One region of the Bradyrhizobium sp. MOS001 genome, then DNA from elsewhere that is predicted to be linked to it. Evidence: riboswitches for the same ligand, from Rfam matches in the RefSeq annotation. Region 1 holds a riboswitch; the other holds the start of a gene.

Region 1 (11,014 bases):
GGAAGTTCTGCACCTCGCCGAGCGAGCTCACGAAGTTGCCGTTGGCGTGCGCCATCGCGTAGGTGAAGGCCGACGCGCCCGTCGTCGCGAGCCAGTAGATGTGCGGCGACAACACCGCGAGCCCGACCACGACCGATATCCACGGCGAAGCGGACGTGAAATAGGCGCGGCGCGCGGGATGAGCCAGCGCGGCAAATGCAAAGCTCGCCACGAGGAAGACCGAATAATATTTGCCGACCATCGCCAGCGCCGTGGTGCATCCTACCGCGACCGCCCAGGCCGCGCTGCGGGTCTCGAACGCGCGCAGAAAACACCAGGTCGCGAGCGGCCAGAGCGCAAGAAGCACCGCGTTGGCGCTGAAGCGCTGGGCGTGGAATTGATAGGCCGGCGTCAGCATCAGGAGCAGCAGCACCAGGATGCGCTTGTGCCCGGTCACGAACTGCCGTGCGATCCGGTCGACGAAAAACAGGGCGAGCCCGGCATTGGCCATCGCCATCAATTGCAGCGACCAGTCGCTGAGCGGGAAGACGGAGGTCCACACCGCCGTAACCCAGCCCATCAGCGGCGGATGCTTGTGGTAGCCCCACGCGAAACGGCGCCCGAGCGTCCAGGCCTCGAGGGTATCAGGCCGCTGCCGGCATAGGCGACGGCCAGATAGACCGTCCAGAGCGCGACAAAGCACACAATGAGAAGCGGAACGGCCCAACCCGTCTCGACGCCGTCGAGCCAGCGCAGGAAAGGCCGCCGCCATCGCGCCGGCGCGCGATCGGACCGCTCGGCCATCGCCCGAAATGAAAAATCAATCGACACGGGACTCAAATGCAGGAAGGAAGTGATGTGCGAACTGCGCACATCTATTTCAAGTCAGAAACAAATAGCAATGATTGGACACTGGAAGAGTTAAAAGCTGACGCGAGGCTGACAAACGAAAACGGCGCCGCTGATGACAGCGACGCCGCGTAACGCTCGGGGAAGGCGCGCGGGCGCGCCCTCGCCTTACTCGGTCTTGTCGATGTTCCAGAACACCGGCGTCGCCGGGCCGTCGAGCACGCCGGTGAGCGACTTCCGCCACGCGCTCGGCGCCAGATACTGGCCGAGCGGCACGTAAATCACCTGGTCATAGGCTTCCTTCTGGATCTCGGTCGCGATCTTCTTCTGATCGTCGAGCGAGGCGGCGCGGACGAAGTCGTCCTTGAGCTTCTCGATCTTGGCGTTTTCCGCCCAGCCGAACCAGCCCTTCTTGCCCTGCCCGCCGATCGACAGATTGGCGATCGGGTTGGACACGTCGGCGCTGACCCAGTTGGTGAAGAACATGTTCCAGCCGCCCTCCTTCGGAGGCTTCTGGCTGGCGCGCCTGCTGACCACCGTCTGCCAGTCGGTCGCCTGCGCGTCGACCTTGAAGCCGGCCTCGCGGAGCAACTGCACCGCGACCGTCGGCTGCGCCTTCAGCGTCACGACGTCGCCGGGCACCATGACCACGACGGGCGTGCCGTCATAGCCGGACTCGGCGAGCGCCTTCTTGGCTTCCGCCATGCCGTTGCCCTTGACCAGCGATTCCGAGCCGACGTCGGTCGCGAACGGCGTATCGCAGATGAAGAACGCACCGCAGATCTTGTAGTATTTGGGATTGCCGACGAGCGCGTCGAGCACGTCCTTCTGGTTCATCGCCAGAAGTGCGGCACGGCGGATCTTCGGATTGTCGAAGGGCGGATAGAGGAAGTTCATGCGCCCAAGGGTCTGGTAGCCGAACTTGTTCAGCGTCTCGGTCTTGAGGTCGGCATTGCCTTCAAGGACGGGCAGCAGATCCCACGGCGGCACTTCCATGAAGTCGATGTCGCCCGATTGCAGCGCGTTCACTGCGGTCTGCGCATCCGGCATGGTGATCCATTCGACGCGATCAACCTTGACCACCTTGCCTCCGGCAGTCCAGCTCGACGCCTCCTTGCGCGGCACGTAGTCGGTGTTCTTGACGTACACCGCCTTCACGCCGGGCTGGAATTCACCCTGCACGAACTTGAACGGACCGGAGCCGATCTGCTCGGGGATCTGCTTGTCCGGCGGCGTTTCGGCGAGACGCTTCGGCATCATGAAGGCGACGCGCGAGGACGGCTTGCCGATGGATTCGAGCACGAGGCCGTAGGGCTCCTTCAGCTTCAGCGTGATCGTCTTGGGGTCGGTCGCCTCGATGCTCGCAGTAAACTGCATCATCTGCTGGCCCATGCCGTCGACCGCGGCCCAGCGCTTCAGCGAAGCGGCGCAGTCTTCCGCCGTCACCGGCGTACCGTCGTGCCACTTCAGGCCGTCGCGCAGCGTGAAGGTGTAGGTGAGCTTGTCGTCGGAGATCTTCCAGTCCGCCATCTGCGGCTGGATCTTGAAATTCGAGTCCGTCGCGATCAGCGTGTCGTAGACCATGTAGCCATGGTCACGCGTGATGTAGGCGGTGGTGAAAATCGGATCGATGATGCGCAGATCCGAATGCATCACCGCGGTGATGGTCTTGCTGGCGGCGGCAAGTACCGGCGAGGCCATCGCCGTCGAAAGCGCAACGACCGATAGCGCAAGTGTGGAGGCGAACGCGCGACGCCCCCGGCGCATCAAGCTCAACATAAAAGTTTCTCCTGACGTGAAACTGTTCAAAGGCAGGTTATTGGTTGAGCATTCGGTTCGTTCTTTAGGCGAACTAACCTCATGCGATGCCTTTGTCTTTCGAGACTTGCAGACAGTGTTGAGCGCGTCAATCCGGTTTCGCTGCAGCCCCAAGCGGCGCGCCCACGGGCTCCACAAAGATCGGTTTGGCTCTACAACGCTTTCCGCCAGTCCCGTCCGCGCCAATGCAATGCGCGTTCCATCTTTCGAAGCTTGAGAGACATTAAGATGAATCCAGCCAATCTTCCCTTCGATTCCGAGGCGATGCTTGAGGGCCTGCGCACCTGGGTGGAATGCGAGAGCCCGACCTGGGACGCGGGCGCCGTCAACCGCATGCTCGATATCGCAGCGCGGGATATGGCGATCATGGGTGCGACGATCGAACGCATCAGCGGCCGACAGGGCTTTGGCGGCGTGATGCGCGCGCGCTTCCCGCATCCGAAACAGGGCGAGCCGGGCATCCTGATCGCCGGCCACATGGATACCGTCCACCCGGTCGGCACCATCGAGAAGCTGAAATGGCGGCGCGAGGGCAACAAGTGCTACGGCCCCGGCATCTACGACATGAAGGGCGGCAACTATCTCTCGCTGGAAGCGATCCGCCAGCTGGCACGTGCTTCCTTCACCACGCCGCTGCCGATCACCGTGCTGTTTACGCCCGACGAGGAAGTCGGCACGCCCTCGACGCGGGACATCATCGAAGCGGAAGCCGCGCGCAACAAATATGTGCTGGTGCCCGAACCGGGCCGCGCCGACAACGGTGTCACCACCGGACGTTACGCCATCGCGCGTTTCAATCTGGAAGCGACGGGCCGACCGAGCCATGCCGGCGCAACATTGTCGGCCGGACGCTCGGCGATCCGCGAGATGGCGCGGCAGATCCTCGCCATCGACGCGATGACGACGGAGGACTGCACCTTCTCGGTCGGCGTCGTGCACGGCGGACAATGGGTCAATTGCGTTGCCACGACCGCCACCGGCGAGGCGCTGTCCATGGCCAAGCGCCAGGCCGATCTCGACCGCGGCGTCGAGCGGATGCTGGCGCTGTCGGGCACGTCCAATGATGTCACGTTCAAGGTGACGCGCGGCGTCACGCGCCCCGTATGGGAGCCCGATGCCGGCACCATGGCGCTTTATGAAAAGGCGCGCGGCATCGCCAAGTCGCTCGGCACCGATCTGCCGCATGCGAGCTCTGGCGGCGGCTCCGACGGCAACTTTACCGGTGCGATGGGCATCCCGACGCTCGACGGCCTCGGCGTGCGCGGCGGCAACGGCCACACGCTCGAGGAGTTCATCGAGGTCGAGAGCCTGGTTGAACGCGGGCGCCTGATGGCCGGCTTGCTGGCGACGCTCGACTGACGACGCAGCCTTCGCACTGCACAATGCGTTGGCAGTCGCGGTTTAAATTTAGCCTTGTCTAAAAATGAGGCGCATCGTACTGCTCGATTGTCCACGCGACGATGCGGGAGAGATCGCAACGAGAGTTCAGGCTTTCGTTGCGGCGCCGACGGAGCAACCGCCCCGGAAACTCTCAGGCAAAAGGACCGTATCGTCAGGACGATCTGGAGAGAGGCGGCACGGCCAATGTGGTCGTGACGTCCACCGAAGGGGATAGTCCGGAGCTGACCTCGCCGAGGTCCGCAACGGATCAAGCTCTCAGGTAACCGTGACAGATGGGGCGCCGCCAACGGCCTTTGGCCGGCGGTTAGCCGACTCTAACTCACGGGAGCCCCGAACCTGCTATGACCCATATCGCCATCATCGGCGCCGGCATCACCGGCGTAACGACCGCCTATGCCCTGCTCGAACGCGGATACAAGGTGACGGTGCTCGACAAGCACCGCTACGCCGCGATGGAGACGTCCTTCGCCAATGGCGGACAGCTCTCCGCCAGCAATGCCGAAGTCTGGAACAGCACCGCCACGATCCTGAAAGGCCTGCGCTGGATGTTCCGGCGCGATGCGCCGCTGCTGATGAACCCGCGGCCGAACTGGCACAAATATTCGTGGATGAGCGAGTTCGTCGCCAATATCGGCAACTACCGCGCCAACACGGTCCAGACCACCCGGCTCGCGATCGAAGCCCGCAAGCATCTGTTCGAGATCGCGGAGCGCGAAGGCATCGACTTCGATCTCGAACGCCGCGGCATCCTGCACATCTATCACGACAAGAAGGGTTTTGAATCCGGCCTGCAGGTCAATGCGCTATTGAAGGAAGGCGGGCTCGATCGCCGCCCGGTGACGCCGGAGGAGATCCGCGCCATCGAGCCGACGCTGCGCAAGGACTATTTTGGCGGCTTCTACACGCCGTCGGATGCGACCGGCGATATCCACAAGTTCACGCGCGGACTTGCGGAAGCCTGCAAGCGGCGCGGCGCGACCTTTATCCACGAAGCCAACATCGATTCCATTGCCCAGGCAGGTGGCGGCTTTGTCATCGGCTGGGCTGATCTTTCGGCCAGTGACACTGTCGCATCCGCGCGCGGCATGCTGAAGGCTGATGGCGTCGTGGTCTGCGCCGGTGTGGCCAGCCGCCACTTCGCCGCCCTCCTCGACGAGCGCGTCAACGTCTATCCGGTGAAGGGCTATTCGATCACCGTTCAGCTCGACACTGCCGCAAGCCGCAATGCGACGCCGACCGTGAGCCTGCTCGACGAAGCCGCCAAGATCGTCACCAGCCGGCTCGGCGCCGATCGTTTCCGCGTCGCAGGCACCGCCGAATTCAACGACTTCAACCGCGACATCCGCGCCGACCGCGTGCAGCCGCTGGTCGACTGGGTGCGCAGCAACTTCCCCGGCGTCGAAACGTCCAAGGTCGTGCCCTGGGCCGGGCTGCGGCCGATGATGCCGAACATGATGCCCGTGGTGCGCGCAGGACGCATGCCGGGCGTGTTCTTCAACACCGGCCACGGCCATCTCGGCTGGACCTTGTCGGCGGCGACCGCGCAGATGATTGCCGGGACCATCGACGGCTGGCGCGGGCTCAACGCACCGCCGACCGCACCCTCACTCAGGGTTGAGCGCGAGTTCCGCCATGCATCCTGAGTGGCCGATATCGGAGGCTCGGCGGCCTCTTGCGACCGCCCTGCCCTTGGCACACAATTTGCCCCGAAAGGTCGGCTTCTCCGGCCGGCTTTCCAGCCCGAGTGACAGGCGTGCATGATAGACAGAACCGATTCCACGGGGGCCTCTCGGCCCCACAAGTTCCGCAGCCGGAGATAGGTGCATGCTAGGTTATCTCATTCGCCGCGTTCTGGCCGCGGTGCCCGTGATGGGCGTCGTCGCGCTGTTCGTCTTCCTGCTGCTGCGGCTGACGCCGGGTGATCCCGCCGCCATTCTCGCCGGCGATAACGCGACGCCGGAACGGCTGGAACGCATCCGCGACTCGCTCGGCCTCAACGAGCCGCTGATCGTGCAATTCATCACCTGGGTGAACAAGCTGCTGCACGGCGATCTCGGGACGTCGCTGATCTCCAACCTGCCAGTCATGAAGATGATCAGCCAGCGCGTCGAGCCGTCGATCTCGATCGCGCTCTCGACGATCATTCTCGCTGTGATCGTCGCCGTGCCCCTGGGCGTCATCGCGGCGTGGAAGCACGGCACCTGGATCGACCGTTTCGTGATGGGCCTCTCCGTGCTCGGCTTCTCCGTGCCGGTGTTCGTGGTCGGCTATCTCCTGATCGAGGTCTTCGCGATCGACCTGCGCTGGGTGCCGGTGCAGGGCTTCCGCAGCATCTTCAACGGCTTTGGACCGTTCTTCGAGCGCATCATCCTGCCGACCTGCGCGCTCTCCTTCATCTACATTGCGCTGATCGCGCGCATGACGCGTGCGGCGATGCTCGACGTGCTCGGAGAGGACTACGTCCGCACCGCCCGCGCCAAGGGCATCAACGAGGTCGCCGTGATGATGCGCCATGCGCTGCGCAATGCCGCGGTGCCCGTCATCACCGTGATCGGCACCGGCTTTGCGCTGCTGATCTCCGGCGTCGTCGTCACCGAGAGCGTGTTCAACATCCCCGGCATCGGCCGCCTCACGGTGGACGCGGTGTTGGCGCGCGACTACCCAGTCATCCAGGCGATGATCCTGCTGACGTCGCTGATCTATGTCGTCGTCAATCTCCTGATCGACGTCGCCTACACGCTGCTCGATCCCCGGATCCGGTACTAGGGCTAAGGATAACAACAAAAATGTCCGTCGATAGCCTTCCCCAGTCGTCCATTCCGATCACGTCGCCGCTGCGGCCGCGTTTCGGATTCCTCACCTCGACGCCGATCATCGCGGCGGCCACAATCTTGCTCGCGCTGATCGTGCTGGTCTCGATCCTGGCGCCGCTGATCGCGCCGCACGATCCGGTCCAGCTTGCGCCCTCGCAGCGGCTGAAGCCGGCCTCGGCGCAGTTCCTGCTCGGCACCGACGCCTATGGCCGTGACCTCTTGTCGCGCGTGATCTATGGCGGCCGCATCTCGCTCCTGATCGGCATCGGCTCGGCGATCCTGTCGATCGTCATCGGCCTTGCGATCGGCCTGGTCTCCGGCTTCTTCAAGCTGGTCGATGCCGTCCTGATGCGCGTCATGGACGGCCTCATGGCGATGCCGAGCATCCTGCTCGCGATCGCCGTGGTGTCGCTGTCCGGCGCCAGCATCTGGACCGTGCTGGTCGCGATCACCATCCCCGAAATACCTCGCGTGGCACGCCTGGTGCGCTCGGTCGTGCTGTCCGCGCGCGAGGAACCTTACGTCGAGGCTGCGATCTCGGTCGGCTCCAGCCTGCCGAAGATCATGTGGCGCCATCTGATGCCGAACACGATCGCGCCGCTGATCGTCCAGGGCACCTATGTCTGCGCCTCCGCGATCCTGACCGAGGCCATTCTCTCCTTCCTCGGCGCCGGTATCTCGCCGGAGACGCCGACCTGGGGCAACATCATGGCCGAGGGCCGTCAGTATTTTCAGCTCAAGCCGACGCTGATCTTCTGGCCGGGCCTGCTGCTCTCGATCGCCATCCTCAGCATCAATCTGATCGGCGACGCCGCCCGCGACGCCCTCGATCCCCGCATGAAGCAGCGGGAGGGCAAGTGATGACGGATCAAGTGATGACCAACCCAGTTCTCGACATCAACAACCTCGTCGTCTCCATCGGCAAGAAGCCGAAGGGTGCAAACATCATCGACGGGATCTCGATCCAGGTGCATAAGGGCGAGACACTGTGTCTCGTCGGCGAAAGCGGCTCGGGCAAGTCGGTGACCTCGCTCACCACGATGGGCCTGCTGCCGAAGGGCACGCTGGTTCCAACCGGCGGCAGCGTCAAGCTCGTCAGCGAAGAGATTCTCACCGCGACCGATCGCCGCCTGCGCCAGCTCCGCGCGACGCAGATGGCGATGATCTTCCAGGAGCCGATGACCGCGCTCAATCCGGTGGTGCCGGTCGGCCGCCAGATCGACGAAGTCCTGCGCGCCCACACCAATCTCGACGCAAAGGCGCGGAAGAAGCGCATCCTCGACATGATGGAGCAGGTCCGCCTGCCCCAGGTCGAGCGCATCTTTGCCTCCTATCCGCATCGCCTGTCCGGCGGCCAGCGCCAGCGCATCATGATCGCGATGGCGCTGGTGCTAGAGCCGAAGCTGCTCATCGCCGACGAGCCGACCACCGCGCTCGACGTCACCACGCAGAAGCAGATCCTGACGCTGATCCGCGACCTCCAGCGCGATCACGGCACGGCCGTCCTGTTCATCACCCACGACATGGGCGTGGTCGCCGAGATCGCCGACCGCGTCGCTGTGATGCGGCAGGGCCGGCTGGTCGAGACCGGTCCGCTCGAGACCGTGCTGCGCAACCCGACCATGGAGTACACCCGCAATTTGCTTTCTGCGGTGCCGAGCCTGGTGCCGCGCGCGGCGCGGCCCGAGACCAAGGAGCCGGTGGTGCTGGAGGCCAACGAGCTCGGCAAGGTCTATAAGGAACGCGCCTTCTTCGGCAAAGGCCGCGAGGTCGTCGCCGCCGACAAGGTCACGCTGACGCTGCGCAAGGGCCGCACGCTCGGCATCGTCGGCGAGAGCGGCTCGGGCAAGTCCACCGTCGCACGGTGCATCGTGCGCCTGATCGATCCGACCTCCGGCGGCGTGCGCCTTGCCGGCCGCGAGATCGCCGACATCTCGCGCCGCCTGCTCCAGCCGCACCGGCAGAAGATCCAGATCGTGTTCCAGGATCCCTATCGCTCGCTCAACCCGCGCATTACCGTCGGCGAGAGCATCGCGGAAGGCCCGATCAATTACGGCACCTCGCATGCCGATGCGATGAAGCGGGCGCGCGAACTGCTCGAGCTCGTCGGCCTGCCCGCCGACGCAGTGACGCGCTATCCGCACCAGTTCTCCGGCGGTCAGCGCCAGCGCATCGCCATTGCGCGTGCACTCGCGCTCGACCCCGACGTGCTGGTCGCGGACGAAGCGGTGTCGGCACTCGACGTCTCGGTTCAGGCGCAGGTGCTGGAACTGCTCGACGAGATCCAGAACCGGCTCGGCATCGCCATCCTGTTCATCACCCACGATCTGCGCGTCGCAGCCCAGATCTGCGACGAGGTCGTGGTGATGCAGCACGGCCGTGTCGTCGAACAGGGCCTGGCCGCCGAGGTGCTGACGCATCCAAAGGAAGCCTACACCAGGGCGCTGCTGGAGGCCGCACCGGGCCGCGGCTGGGATTTTGCGAACTTCCGACCGGTGTCGGAAGGCGTCGCGGCGACGGCTTAGGTTTGTCCACTCGTCATTGCGAGCGGAGCGAAGCAATCCAGAGTCCCTCTGCGGAGACGGTCTGGATTGCTTCGCTTCGCTCGCAATGACGGTGATCGCGGCAAGTATTCCCAAAACAGCTTAAGGCCATGCATAGCGCGAGTGCGTCCCACCTTGCTCTCGCCGCAGGCACAAGGCTAACGTCGCGCACTTTCAAACGCTGGACCAGAATTAATGACACGTATCGCCGTCGGCGGCTTCCTGCACGAGACCAACACGTTCGCCCCGACGAAGGCGACTTTCGCGGACTTCCAGCATGGCGGCGGCTGGCCGGCCATGACGGAAGGCGCCGACGTATTGAAGGTGATGCGCCGCATCAATGTCGGCCTCGCCGGCTTTGTCGACAGCGCCGAAGCGAATGGCTGGAACCTCATTCCGACGATCGCCTGCGGCGCAAGTCCGTCGGCGCATGTCACCAGGGACGCCTTCGAGCGTATCGTGAAGGTGATGGTCGACGGTATCGCCGCCGCCGGCCCGCTCGATGCCGTCTATCTCGATCTGCATGGCGCGATGGTGACCGAGCATCTCGACGACGGCGAAGGCGAGATCTTGGCTCGCGTGCGCCGCGTCATAGGCAAGGACGTCCCGCTCGTTGCCAGCCTCGACCTGCACGCCAACGTCACGCCCGAGATGATGGAACACGCGGACGCGCTGATCGCCTACCGCACCTATCCGCATGTCGACATGGCCGAGACCGGCCGCGCCTCCGCAAGGCACCTCGCCCTGCTGCTGAAGACGAAGCAGCGCTTTGCAAAGTCGTTTCGCCAATTGCCGTTCCTGATCGCGATCAGCTGGCAATGCACCAATGACTTTCCCACCAAGGGCATCTACGAAAAACTGGCCGCGCTGGAGAGCGACGCCGTTCCGACGCTGTCCTTCGCGCCCGGCTTCCCCGCCGCCGACTTCCGCGACTGCGGCCCGAGCGTGTTCGCCTATGGCAAGACGCAGGCCGATGCCGACCGCGCGGCCGATGCGATCGTCAAACTGATCGAAAGCCACGAGGACGATTTCGACGGCAAAATCTGGTCGCCCGACGATGGCGTGCGCCATGCGATGGAACTCGCCAAGGGCGCGAGCAAGCCGATCATCATCGCAGACACCCAGGACAATCCGGGCGCTGGCGGCGATTCCGACACCACCGGCATGCTGCGCGCACTGGTGCGCAACAAAGCGAGCGCCGCGACCGGCGCGATCTACGATCCGGCCTCTGCCAAGGCCGCGCATGCGGCCGGCGTCGGCGCCACCGTGACGCTGTCGCTCGGCGGCAAGTCCGGCATTCCCGGCGATGAGCCCTATCGCGAGACCTTCATCGTCGAAAAGCTCTCCGACGGCCGCTTCATCGCGCCCGGCCCCTATTACGGTGGCCGCGAGATGGAGATGGGTCCCTCCGCGTGCCTGCGCATCGGGGATGTCCGCGTCGTCGTCTCCTCGCACAAGGCGCAGCTCGCCGATCAGGCGATGTACCGCTATGTCGGCATCGAGCCGACCGCGCAGAAGATTCTGGTCAACAAGAGCTCGGTGCACTTCCGCGCCGATTTCGAGCCGATCGCGGAAAAGCTGATGATCTGCGCCGCGCCCGGCGCGATGCCG
Region 2 (11,014 bases), on a different contig from region 1:
CTGCTTCTTGCCGTCGTCCGCAAGGCTCTTGAGATCCTTCATCTCGATGCCCTCGACCGCGCGCGCCATCAGCTTGACGTCGCCGACCTCGCGCACGCCTGCGGCTGCGCCGTTCCCGACGGATGTACCGCCGCCCATCGCGAGCTTCTTGCGGGCGTCGGAGAGCTCGCGCTCGAGCTTCTTGCGCTCCTCCATCAGGGCTGTGATGCGCGCCGGGACGTCGTCGATCGAGGTGCGCAGCTCGTTGGCCGCGGTCTTCGCCAGCGCCATGGTCTCGTTGGCGTGCCTGCGCGCGTAGTTGCCGGTCAGCGCCTCGATGCGGCGCACGCCGGAGGCGACCGCGCTCTCGCCGGTCAGCGTGATCAGGCCGATGTCGCCGGTGCGCTTCACATGGGTGCCGCCGCAGAGCTCGACGGACCAGCCGAGCGCGTTGGTGCCGCGCTCCCGCGCGGTCCGGCCCATCGAGACGACGCGGACCTCGTCGCCATACTTTTCGCCGAACAGCGCGCGCGCGCCGGCCTCGCGCGCTTCATCGACTCCCATCACGCGTGTCGTGACTTCGTCGTTCTCCAGCACCACGTCGTTGGCGATGTCCTCGACGCGGGCAAGCTCTTCCGCCGTGATCGGCTTCGGATGCACGAAGTCGAAACGCAAACGATCCGGCGCGACCATCGAGCCGCGCTGGGCGATGTGGTCGCCGAGCACCTGGCGCAGCGCCTCGTGGATGAGATGCGTTGCCGAATGGTGCGCGCGGATCGAGGAACGCCTGCCGTGATCGACCTCGAGCTGCAGCGCGGTGCCGAGCTTCAGCTCGCCGCTCTCCACGGTGCCGACGTGAACGAAGAGATCGCCGAGCTTCTTCTGCGTGTCGGTGACGCGGAACTTGATGCCGCCCTCGCCGCTGAGCACGCCGGTGTCGCCGACCTGACCGCCTGATTCCGCGTAGAACGGCGTCTGGTTGAGCACGATCGCGCCGGTCTCGCCGGCCTTGAGGCTCGCGGTTTCCTGGCCGTCCTTCACCAGCGCGGAGACCACGCCTTCGGCACTCTCGGTCTCATAGCCGAGGAATTCGGTGGCCCCGAGCTTCTCGCGCAGCGGGAACCAGATCGCTTCGGAAGCCGCCTCGCCCGAACCCTTCCAGGACTCGCGCGCCTTGGCCTTCTGGCGCTCCATCGCGTCGGTGAAGGAGGCCTGGTCGACGCCGATGCCGCGCGATTTCAGTGCGTCCTGGGTCAGGTCGAGCGGGAAACCGTAGGTGTCGTACAGCGTGAAGGCGACGTCGCCGTCAAACATGTCGCCCTTCTTCAGGGACGCGCTCTTCTCGTCGAGGATGGCAAGGCCGCGCACCAGCGTCTTGCGGAAGCGGGTCTCTTCCAGCCGCAGCGTTTCCTCGATCAGATTCTCCGCGCGCATCAGGTCGGGATAGGCCTGGCCCATCTCGCGGACCAGCGCCCAGACCAGGCGATGCATCAGCGGCTCTTTGGCACCCAGCAGCTGCGCATGGCGCATCGCGCGGCGCATGATCCGGCGCAGCACATAGCCGCGGCCCTCGTTGGAGGGCAGCACGCCATCCGCGACCAGGAAGGCCGAGGAACGCAAATGGTCGGCAATGACGCGGAACGAGGCCACGGTCTGCTCATTCGGCCCGGCGCCGAGCGCCGACGACGTCGCATCGATCAGATGGCGGAACAGATCGGTCTCGAACACGCTGTCGACGCCCTGCATGATGCTGGCCATGCGCTCCAGCCCCATGCCGGTGTCGATCGAGGGACGCGGCAGATCCACGCGCTCCTCCTTCGTCACCTGCTCGTATTGCATGAACACGAGATTCCAGAATTCGAGGAAGCGATCGCCATCCTCTTCCGGCGAGCCCGGAGGTCCGCCCCAGATGTGGTCGCCGCGGTCGATGAAGATCTCCGAGCACGGGCCGCACGGCCCGGTGTCGCCCATCGCCCAGAAATTGTCCGAGGTCGGGATGCGGATGATGCGGTCGTCGGAGAAGCCCGCGATCTTCTTCCACAGCCCGGCCGCCTCGTCGTCGGTGTGGTAGACGGTGACGAGCAGCTTGTCCTTCTTGAGCCCGAACTCCCGCGTGATCAGGGTCCAGGCCAGCTCGATCGCGCGCTCCTTGAAATAGTCGCCGAACGAGAAATTGCCGAGCATCTCGAAGAAGGTGAGATGGCGCGCGGTGTAGCCGACATTGTCGAGGTCGTTGTGCTTGCCGCCGGCGCGCACGCATTTCTGCGACGTGGTGGCGCGCTGATAGGGCCGCTTCTCGACGCCGGTGAAGACGTTCTTGAACTGCACCATGCCGGCATTGGTGAACATCAGCGTGGGATCGTTGCGCGGCACCAATGGCGAGGACGACACGATCTCGTGGCCGTTCTCGGCAAAGAAGTTCAGAAAGGTCGACCTGATCTCGTTGACGCCGCTCATGTTCATCCAATCGGGTGTGCTTGGACCCGCGATACGCCATCCAAACCGGGCATTTGGGCTGATATCTGCGGGTCAAAGCGCTTTTAGACAAGGCCAGCTGCGCTGTCCAGAAACTGTGCAAGGAGATCAGTGAGTTGCCGCAGGCGCGCAATCCCGTTTGCAATCCCGTTGAAAGCCGCCAGGTGCGCGTTGACAGGCTTGGCCGGCCTGTGGTCTGTACCCATCTGTATCGTACGGCCACGTCGGGAGAGACCGGCTTTGGTGCCGGCGCCGAAGGAGCAACCGCCCCGGAAACTCTCAGGCAAAAGGACCGCGTGGCTTTGACGACATCTGGAAAGAGGCGCCGACGGGCAAATACCTTTTCATAAGGGTTGGCCCGGACTGCGTCCGCCGACGGGATAATACTCTCAGGCACAGCGACAGATGGGGCTTCGACTGGTGTCCATCGGGGAATCGTCCCCGGGGAACCGCCGAGGGCCCCGTAATGCTTGCGCGCCACGACCAAGATTCCCTCAAACGTACGCCCCTTCACGGGCTTCATGTCTCCCTCGGCGGCAAGATGGTGCCGTTCGCGGGCTATGACATGCCCGTTCAGTACCCCGCGGGCGTCCTGAAAGAGCACCTCCATACCCGTTCCTCCGCCGGCCTGTTCGACGTCTCCCATATGGGCCAGCTCGCGCTCCGGCCGAAGTCGGGCAAGGTCGAGGACGCCGCCCGCGCGCTGGAACGGCTGGTGCCGCAGGATATCGTGGCGATCGCCCCGGGACGGCAGCGCTATGCCCAGTTCACCAATCCGGACGGCGGCATTCTCGACGATCTGATGGTCGCCAATTTCGGCGATCACCTGTTCCTGGTCGTCAACGCCGCCTGCAAGGAAGCGGACGAGGCGCATCTGCGCGCGCATCTCTCGGACGACTGCATCATCGATTCGCTTCAAGACCGCGCCCTGATCGCGCTGCAGGGCCCGAAGGCGGAAGCGGTGCTGGCGAAATTGTGTGCAGAGGCGCCCGCCATGAAGTTCATGGATGCCGGCCCGCACAAGGTCGCCGGCCTCGACTGCTTCGTCTCGCGCTCCGGCTACACCGGCGAGGACGGGTTCGAGATTTCGGTCCCCGCGGCCGATGCCGAGCGCCTCGCCAAAACGCTGCTGGACAATCCCGATGTGATGCCGATCGGCTTAGGGGCCCGCGACAGCCTGCGGCTGGAAGCCGGGCTCTGCCTCTACGGCCACGACATCGACACCGCCACCACGCCGGTCGAGGCCGCGCTGGAATGGTCGGTGCAGAAGAGTCGCCGCAGCGGCGGCGCGCGCACCGGCGGCTTTCCCGGCACTGATGCGATCCTCGCTCATTTCGATAACGGCGCAAGCCGCCGCCGCGTCGGCCTGCGTACGGAAGGCCGCGCGCCGGTGCGCGAGGGCGCGCTGCTGTTTGCGGATGACGCCGGCGGCGAGCCGATCGGAAAGGTCACCTCGGGCGGCTTCGGCCCGAGCCTGAATGCGCCGGTCGCGATGGGCTACGTGCCCACGGCATCGAGCGCGCTCGATACAAAACTGTTCGCCGAGGTGCGCGGCCAGCGGCTGCCGCTCACGGTCGCCGCCATGCCTTTCGTGAAAAACACCTACAAACGCTGAGGACAAGACAATGACCACGACGCTGTACACCTCCGACCACGAATGGCTGGCCATCGACGGCGACGTCGCCACCGTCGGCATCACCGACTACGCGCAGTCCCAGCTCGGCGACGTCGTGTTCGTCGAGCTGCCCAAAGCCGGCCGTGCGCTGAAGAAGGCCGAAGCCGCCGCCGTCGTGGAGTCGGTGAAGGCCGCCTCCGACGTCTACGCGCCTGTTACGGGCGAAGTGCTCGAGACCAACGACGCGCTCGCCGCCGAGCCGGCGCTGGTGAACTCGGACGCGCAAGGCAAGGCGTGGTTCTTCAAGATCAGAATTGCCGACAAGAGCGAGCTCGGCGGCCTCATGGATGAGGCCGCCTACAAGGCACATACGGCGTGAGATGAAGCGAACTCTGACCTCATATTCGGTGTCATCACCCGCCTTGTGCGCACTGCGCACTGGGGCGGGTGATCCAGTACGCCGCGGCTTCTCGGCTCAAGCCGTGACGCCTGCGTTTACTGGATGCCCCGCCTTCGCGGGGCATGACGGCGACAGCGAAATCTAAAGCGAGGACCCATGATGACCGCGCACCGCAAATCCAATGGCGACACCGCCGCCACCTTCGTTCGCCGCCACATCGGCCCGTCGGCGCGCGACGTCACCGCAATGCTGGAGGCCGTCGGCGCCAAGAGCGTGGACGCCCTGATGGCGGAGACGCTGCCGGCCTCGATCCGGCAGACCGCCCCGCTCGACCTCGGCAAGCCCTTGAGCGAGACCGAGGCGATCGCGCACATGGCCGAGCTCGCGCGAGAGAACCAGGTCTTCACCTCGCTGATCGGCCAGGGCTATTCCGGCACGGTTTTGCCCGCGGTGATCCAGCGCAACATTTTGGAGAACCCGGCCTGGTACACGGCCTACACGCCCTACCAGCCCGAGATCAGCCAGGGCCGGCTGGAGGCGCTGCTCAACTTCCAGACCATGATCTGCGACCTCACCGGGCTCGACGTCGCCAACGCCTCGCTGCTCGACGAGGCGACCGCCGCGGCCGAAGCCATGGCGCTCGCCGAGCGCCACTCGCGGGTCGAAGCAAAAGCCTTCTTCGTCGACAAGGACGTGCATCCGCAGACGCTGGCGGTGATGCGCACCCGCGCCGAGCCGCTGGGCTGGACCCTGATCGTCGGTGATCCCCTCGCCGATCTCGACAAGGCCGACGTGGTCGGCGCGCTGCTGCAATATCCGGGCTCCTCGGGCGCCGTGCGCGACCTCAGGCCCGCGATCGCGACGTTGAAGGCCAAGGGCGCGCTCGCGATCGTTGCCGCCGATCTCTTGGCACTGACGCTGCTCGCCTCGCCCGGCGAGTTGGGCGCCGACATCGCGATCGGCTCGGCGCAGCGCTTCGGTGTGCCGATGGGTTATGGCGGGCCGCACGCGGCCTATATGGCGGTGCGCGATGCACTGAAGCGCTCGCTGCCCGGCCGCATCGTCGGCCTCTCCGTGGACTCGCGCGGGATGCCGGCCTATCGCCTCGCGCTGCAGACCCGCGAGCAGCACATCCGCCGCGAGAAGGCGACCTCCAACATCTGCACCGCGCAGGTGCTGCTCGCCGTGATCGCCTCGATGTACGCGGTCTATCACGGCCCCGAGGGTCTCTCGCAGATCGCGCGCAACGTGCATCGCCGCGCCGCCGTGCTCGCAGCGGGCTTGCGCAAGCTCGGCTTTGCGCCGCAGTCGGATAGCTTCTTCGACACGCTCAGCGTGGACGCCGGTGCCAAGCGCGCCGAGATCGTCGCGCGCGCGGCTGCCGAGAAGATCAACCTGAGCGTCGGTGAGACGGCGTTGCGCATCGCGCTCGACGAGACCACAACGCCGGCAACCGTCGAAGCGGTCTGGCGCGCATTCGGCGGCACGCTCACCTATGCCGAGATCGACGCCACCACGCGCGAGGCGCTGCCGGAGTCGCTCAAGCGCACCACCGCCTTCCTCACCCATCCCGTGTTCCACGCGCATCGCTCGGAAACCGAGATGCTGCGCTACATGCGCAAGCTCAGCGATCGCGACCTCGCGCTCGACCGCGCCATGATCCCGCTCGGCTCCTGCACGATGAAGCTGAACGCGACGACCGAGATGATGCCGCTGACCTGGCCGGAGTTCGGGTCCCTGCATCCGTTCGCGCCGCGCGAGCAGGCCAAGGGCTATCACGCGCTGTTCGCGCGGCTGGAAAAATGGCTGTGCGATATCACCGGCTATGACGCGATCTCGCTGCAGCCGAATTCCGGCGCACAGGGCGAATATGCCGGGCTGCTCGCGATCCGCGGCTATCATGCCGCGCGCGGCGAGACGCACCGAAAAATCTGCCTGATCCCCTCCTCCGCCCACGGCACCAACCCGGCCTCGGCCGCGATGGTCGGCATGGACGTGGTGGTGGTCGCTTGCGAGAAGAACGGCGACGTCGACGTCAATGATCTCCGCGCCAAGGCCGAAAAGCACTCGAAAGATCTCGCCGCGGTGATGATCACCTATCCCTCGACGCATGGCGTGTTCGAGGAGCACATCCGCGAGATCTGCGACATCGTCCACGACCATGGCGGCCAGGTGTATCTGGACGGCGCCAACCTCAACGCGCAGGTCGGCCTGTCCCGGCCCGGCGATTACGGCGCCGACGTCAGCCATCTCAACCTGCACAAGACCTTCTGCATCCCGCATGGCGGCGGCGGCCCCGGCATGGGCCCGATCGGCGTGAAGGCGCATCTCGCGCCGTTCCTGCCCGGTCATCCGGCGACGCAAGCCGAAGCACCGGTCGGCCCGGTCTCGGCCGCGCCGTTCGGCTCGGCGTCGATCCTCACCATCTCCTACATCTACATTCTGATGATGGGCGGCGACGGCTTGAAGCGCGCCACCGAGATCGCGATCCTCAACGCCAACTACATTGCCGCGCGCCTCGATGCGCACTTCCCGGTGCTCTACAAGAACGCGAAGGGCCGCGTCGCACATGAGTGCATCGTCGATCCCCGTCCGCTGAAGACGACGAGCGGCGTCACCGTCGACGACATCGCAAAACGCCTGATCGACTACGGCTTCCATGCCCCGACCATGAGTTTTCCGGTGCCGGGCACGCTGATGATCGAGCCGACCGAGTCGGAATCCAAGGCTGAGCTGGATCGCTTCTGCGACGCCATGATCGCGATCCGGAAAGAAATCGCCGAGGTCGAGGCCGGCCGCTTCAAGATCGAGGCCTCGCCTTTGCGTCACGCCCCGCACACCGTGCACGACATCGCGGACGACGATTGGAATCGCGCCTACACCCGCGCCGAAGGCTGCTTCCCCGACGGCGTCTCGCGCACCGACAAATACTGGTGCCCGGTCGGCCGCGTCGACAACGTCTACGGCGACCGCAACCTGGTGTGCTCGTGCCCGCCGGTCAGCGACTACGCGGAAGCGGCGGAGTAAGGGATCGTAGCTTCGTAGGGTGGGCAAAGCGACTTGTCCGCCGTAGCTCGAAGAGCGAAGGCGGAAGCGTGCCCACCACCTTTGTGCGCGTTGGAATAGGGTGGGCACGGCGCTTGCTCGCCTTTGCCCACCCTACGGCCCCGAACGCATATCTAGGGTGCAACGAGCGAATGGTTCTGTCGGTTCCACCGCCAAAGCCGTTCGTTGGTCAGAAGCGTACCACCCCACCAGCGCCGAATCGGGTTTTGACGGCGAAATCAGACCGCTTCCCCAAATTCGGTGAGCGATAGCCGGCTTCGGCGAAAGGCGGCGTTGCGGCCTCGCGCATCGTGCGGGGCCAGCGTCGCGAGTTTCGGATCGAGACCCGTGATCACCGGCATTGGGCCGGACCCAAGCCCTTCGAGCAGCGGGCCCAATTCCCATTGATCGAACACGCGCGTTTGCAGCGGACCGTCTGGTTGAAACAGCTCCTTGGTACGGTTGTGCCCCCGCGCAATCAGGTCGAGAAGCCGCGCTTCCGTCGTACCTAGTCCGGTGATTGGTGATGGCAGTTCTGCCAGCAATTGTTCCATCGCAGGCTTCAGGAAGGGCAGCCTGGGGAAATCCCTGCCGAGCAATCCGAAACAGAGCTCCGGCGTTGGCGCCCGGTAGGCTTCCCAGGCCATGTTGGCGATCTCGAAGTCGCAGTCCGCGACCTCCAATTCCCGCACCATACGATCGCGAAGCTCTGTGCCGTCCGCTCCGCGCAGATCGAAATTGACACGTCGCAATCTCAGACGATCGGTGATCGATGGATGGGACCGCAAATAATCGAGGATCCAGATCAGTTGCAACTGACTATTGGGCTCAGGGTCGAACCACAGCTCGATGAGATCGACGCCATAGGTCTCGCAAAACCAAATCAGGCCTGTCTCTTTGTGCGCGAGACCGGTCTGAGGCAACCGGCCAACAAGATCGGACCAACGCACCTCCGGATCGCCTCTGACATAGCCTCCCGTCAGGTATTGCTCGAGGTGATGCGAGGTAGGCAGTGGCCCCGAAACGAAGCGAAAGATGAACGGCACGACCATGTCGGCGCGATCCGCATGGGCAAGACCGACGCCGGACGAACTGGTCAGGATCACGCGTTTCATCGCGAACGCCCCACAAAACGAAACGGGCACTGACGACGTCGGCAACTCAACGTCCTCAGCGCCCGCTCCTCGCGAAAGTTCTTCGCGTTAGGCCTTACTCGTCCGCCGGCTCCTCGCCGTCGGCGTCACGCTCCGGTGCACCGGCGAGAATCTGCTCGGCGATCAGGCCGGAGTTCTGGCGGATCGAGGTCTCGATCTTGGCGGTGATGTCGGGGTTGGCTTTCAAAAACGCTTTCGAGTTCTCGCGGCCCTGGCCGAGGCGCTGGCTGTCATAGGAGAACCAGGCGCCGGACTTTTCGACGATGCCGGCCTTGACGCCGAGATCGAGGATCTCGCCCATCTTGGAGACGCCCTCGCCGTACATGATGTCGAATTCGACCTGCTTGAAGGGCGGCGCCAGCTTGTTCTTCACCACCTTGACGCGCGTCGTGTTGCCAACCACTTCGTCCCGCTCCTTGATCGCGCCGATGCGGCGGATGTCGAGACGGACGGAGGCATAGAATTTCAGCGCGTTGCCGCCGGTCGTGGTTTCCGGCGAGCCGTACATCACACCGATCTTCATGCGGATCTGGTTGATGAAGATCACCATGGTGTTGGATTTGTTGATGGAGGCCGTCAGCTTGCGCAGCGCCTGGCTCATCAGACGGGCCTGGAGACCCGGCAGCGCGTCGCCCATCTCGCCCTCGAGCTCGGCCTTCGGCACCAGAGCCGCGACCGAATCGACCACCAGCACGTCTACCGCACCCGAGCGCACCAGCGTGTCGCAGATTTCCAGCGCCTGCTCGCCCGTGTCCGGCTGCGAAATCAGGAGCTCGTCGATGTTGACGCCCAGCTTGCGCGCATAGACCGGGTCGAGCGCGTGCTCGGCGTCGATGAAGGCGCAGATTCCGCCCTTCTTCTGCGCTTCCGCCACCGTGTGCAGCGCCAGCGTGGTCTTGCCCGAGGATTCCGGCCCGTAGATTTCCACGACGCGCCCCTTCGGCAGACCACCGATCCCGAGCGCAATGTCGAGCCCGAGGGAACCCGAGGACACCGCCTCGACATCCATCGACCGGTCGTTCTTGCCGAGCTTCATCACCGAGCCCTTGCCGAACTGGCGCTCGATCTGGGAGAGCGCGGCGGCCAGAGCTTTACTCTTGTCCATGGAAGATCCTTCGACGATACGCAGGGCAGTGTTGGACATTGGGTCGTGCTCCTTATGGCGAGGATTCGCTAGAGGGACAAACGATTGGCGGGGCGGGCCGGCGATAAAAGTAATGTACCCTATTTGTTCCAAGTTCGCAATATGTTCTTTCGCGGATTTTGGTACTGGCCTGTTTCCGGCGACATTGGCCTGGTTTGAAATGACACGTGGCCTGTTTTGTTCTGGGCCAACCATAAGGTGTATTCACGGGCGGAACACGCCGTCATATATTACCGAAATTTCCCGGTTCTGGCACAATCTGCATAGACGCTCGTTCCGATTGAGCGCAGGGTTCCCTCTCAATCGGGGGGTGACACCATGACCGAGCGACTTATTCAGACAGGTATTGTCACCGTAGGCACCGTGAACGCTGGCCTAATCGTCTGGCTGATCCTGATGATTTGAGGCCGCCTCAGTTGGCGGCCTCTTTTCCATCCAGCTTCTCATCGATGTAGGCCCGCGCTCCCTTTGAGGCCGCTCTAGTGGGAGCCATTCCTGCGAAGCGATCTCCTTGCCCGATCCTGGGATAAACAATCCATTCCCATTTTTCTTCGGTGAGTGGCCGGCCATAAAGCCGCCGTCCGGTGCGGTCCTATAGTGGCCCTACTTCGCATCTGCGAGTGGCCGGCATCTAACCGGCGGGTTTTTCTTTGTCCTCGTGCGGCTGCTCGCCACGGTTTTCGGCAGTCTGCTCCGGATCCCCGGGCTTCTTCCCGGCCATGTTCCCAGGATTGAAATGGTACTTGCCGTCCGGATTCTCGCCGGGCTGCTTCTCATTTGGATTTTTATTGTTGTCGTCGGCCATAAGGCTGTTCCTTTAGAGGGAGGAACAACATGCAACAGGGCGGGCAATCCCTTAGTTCCTACCAGTGGCCTACTTTGCAATCCCGAGTGGCCTATTTCGGCAGTACCCGGATGCTGGCCTGGTTTCCGAGCGCGGTGGCCTAGTTTGATTTTCGCGGTGGCCCGATTTGGATTTGAAGAACGGACCGCAAACGAATGTGTTCCGCTAAGCGAACATGAGGTGTAGAGTTCCGTAGAACTTCTGTGCCCCTTGAAAGTTTTAAGCAGAGCGAACTTTGTGACAGGAGGAAGTCATGAAGCGCTTCCGATTCAAACCGGATAGAGTGCTTGGAGAGCGGCTCATCAAGGAAGCCAGACTAGCGCGAGAAAAGGCAGAACAATTGCAGGCGGCCCCAGAG

What was found. A riboswitch is a leader RNA that binds a small molecule or an ion and turns the genes downstream of it on or off. The one in region 1 is predicted to bind glycine.
Region 2: linked by a shared signal. The riboswitch ahead of gcvT (glycine cleavage system aminomethyltransferase GcvT) and the one ahead of CT676_RS39465 (D-amino acid dehydrogenase) in region 1 are both predicted to bind glycine.

What each region holds. Positions count from the first base shown of each region.
Region 1 covers NZ_SPVJ01000063.1:22,508-33,521, reverse strand. The annotation lists partial or broken gene CT676_RS39480 (glycosyltransferase family 39 protein) at 1-783, opposite strand, end outside; gene CT676_RS39475 (ABC transporter substrate-binding protein) at 997-2,607, opposite strand; gene CT676_RS39470 (M20/M25/M40 family metallo-hydrolase) at 2,875-4,005, shown strand; glycine riboswitch at 4,100-4,203, shown strand; glycine riboswitch at 4,207-4,321, shown strand; gene CT676_RS39465 (D-amino acid dehydrogenase) at 4,389-5,690, shown strand; gene CT676_RS39460 (ABC transporter permease) at 5,872-6,813, shown strand; gene CT676_RS39455 (ABC transporter permease) at 6,834-7,721, shown strand; gene CT676_RS39450 (ABC transporter ATP-binding protein) at 7,736-9,385, shown strand; gene CT676_RS39445 (M81 family metallopeptidase) at 9,599-11,014, shown strand, end outside.
Region 2 covers NZ_SPVJ01000019.1:3,716-14,729, reverse strand. The annotation lists gene alaS (alanine--tRNA ligase) at 1-2,436, opposite strand, end outside; glycine riboswitch at 2,670-2,758, shown strand; gene gcvT (glycine cleavage system aminomethyltransferase GcvT) at 2,921-4,069, shown strand; gene gcvH (glycine cleavage system protein GcvH) at 4,080-4,448, shown strand; gene gcvP (aminomethyl-transferring glycine dehydrogenase) at 4,629-7,496, shown strand; gene CT676_RS22725 (hypothetical protein) at 7,754-8,629, opposite strand; gene recA (recombinase RecA) at 8,724-9,812, opposite strand; gene CT676_RS44165 (hypothetical protein) at 10,444-10,617, opposite strand; gene CT676_RS22715 (hypothetical protein) at 10,910-11,014, shown strand, end outside.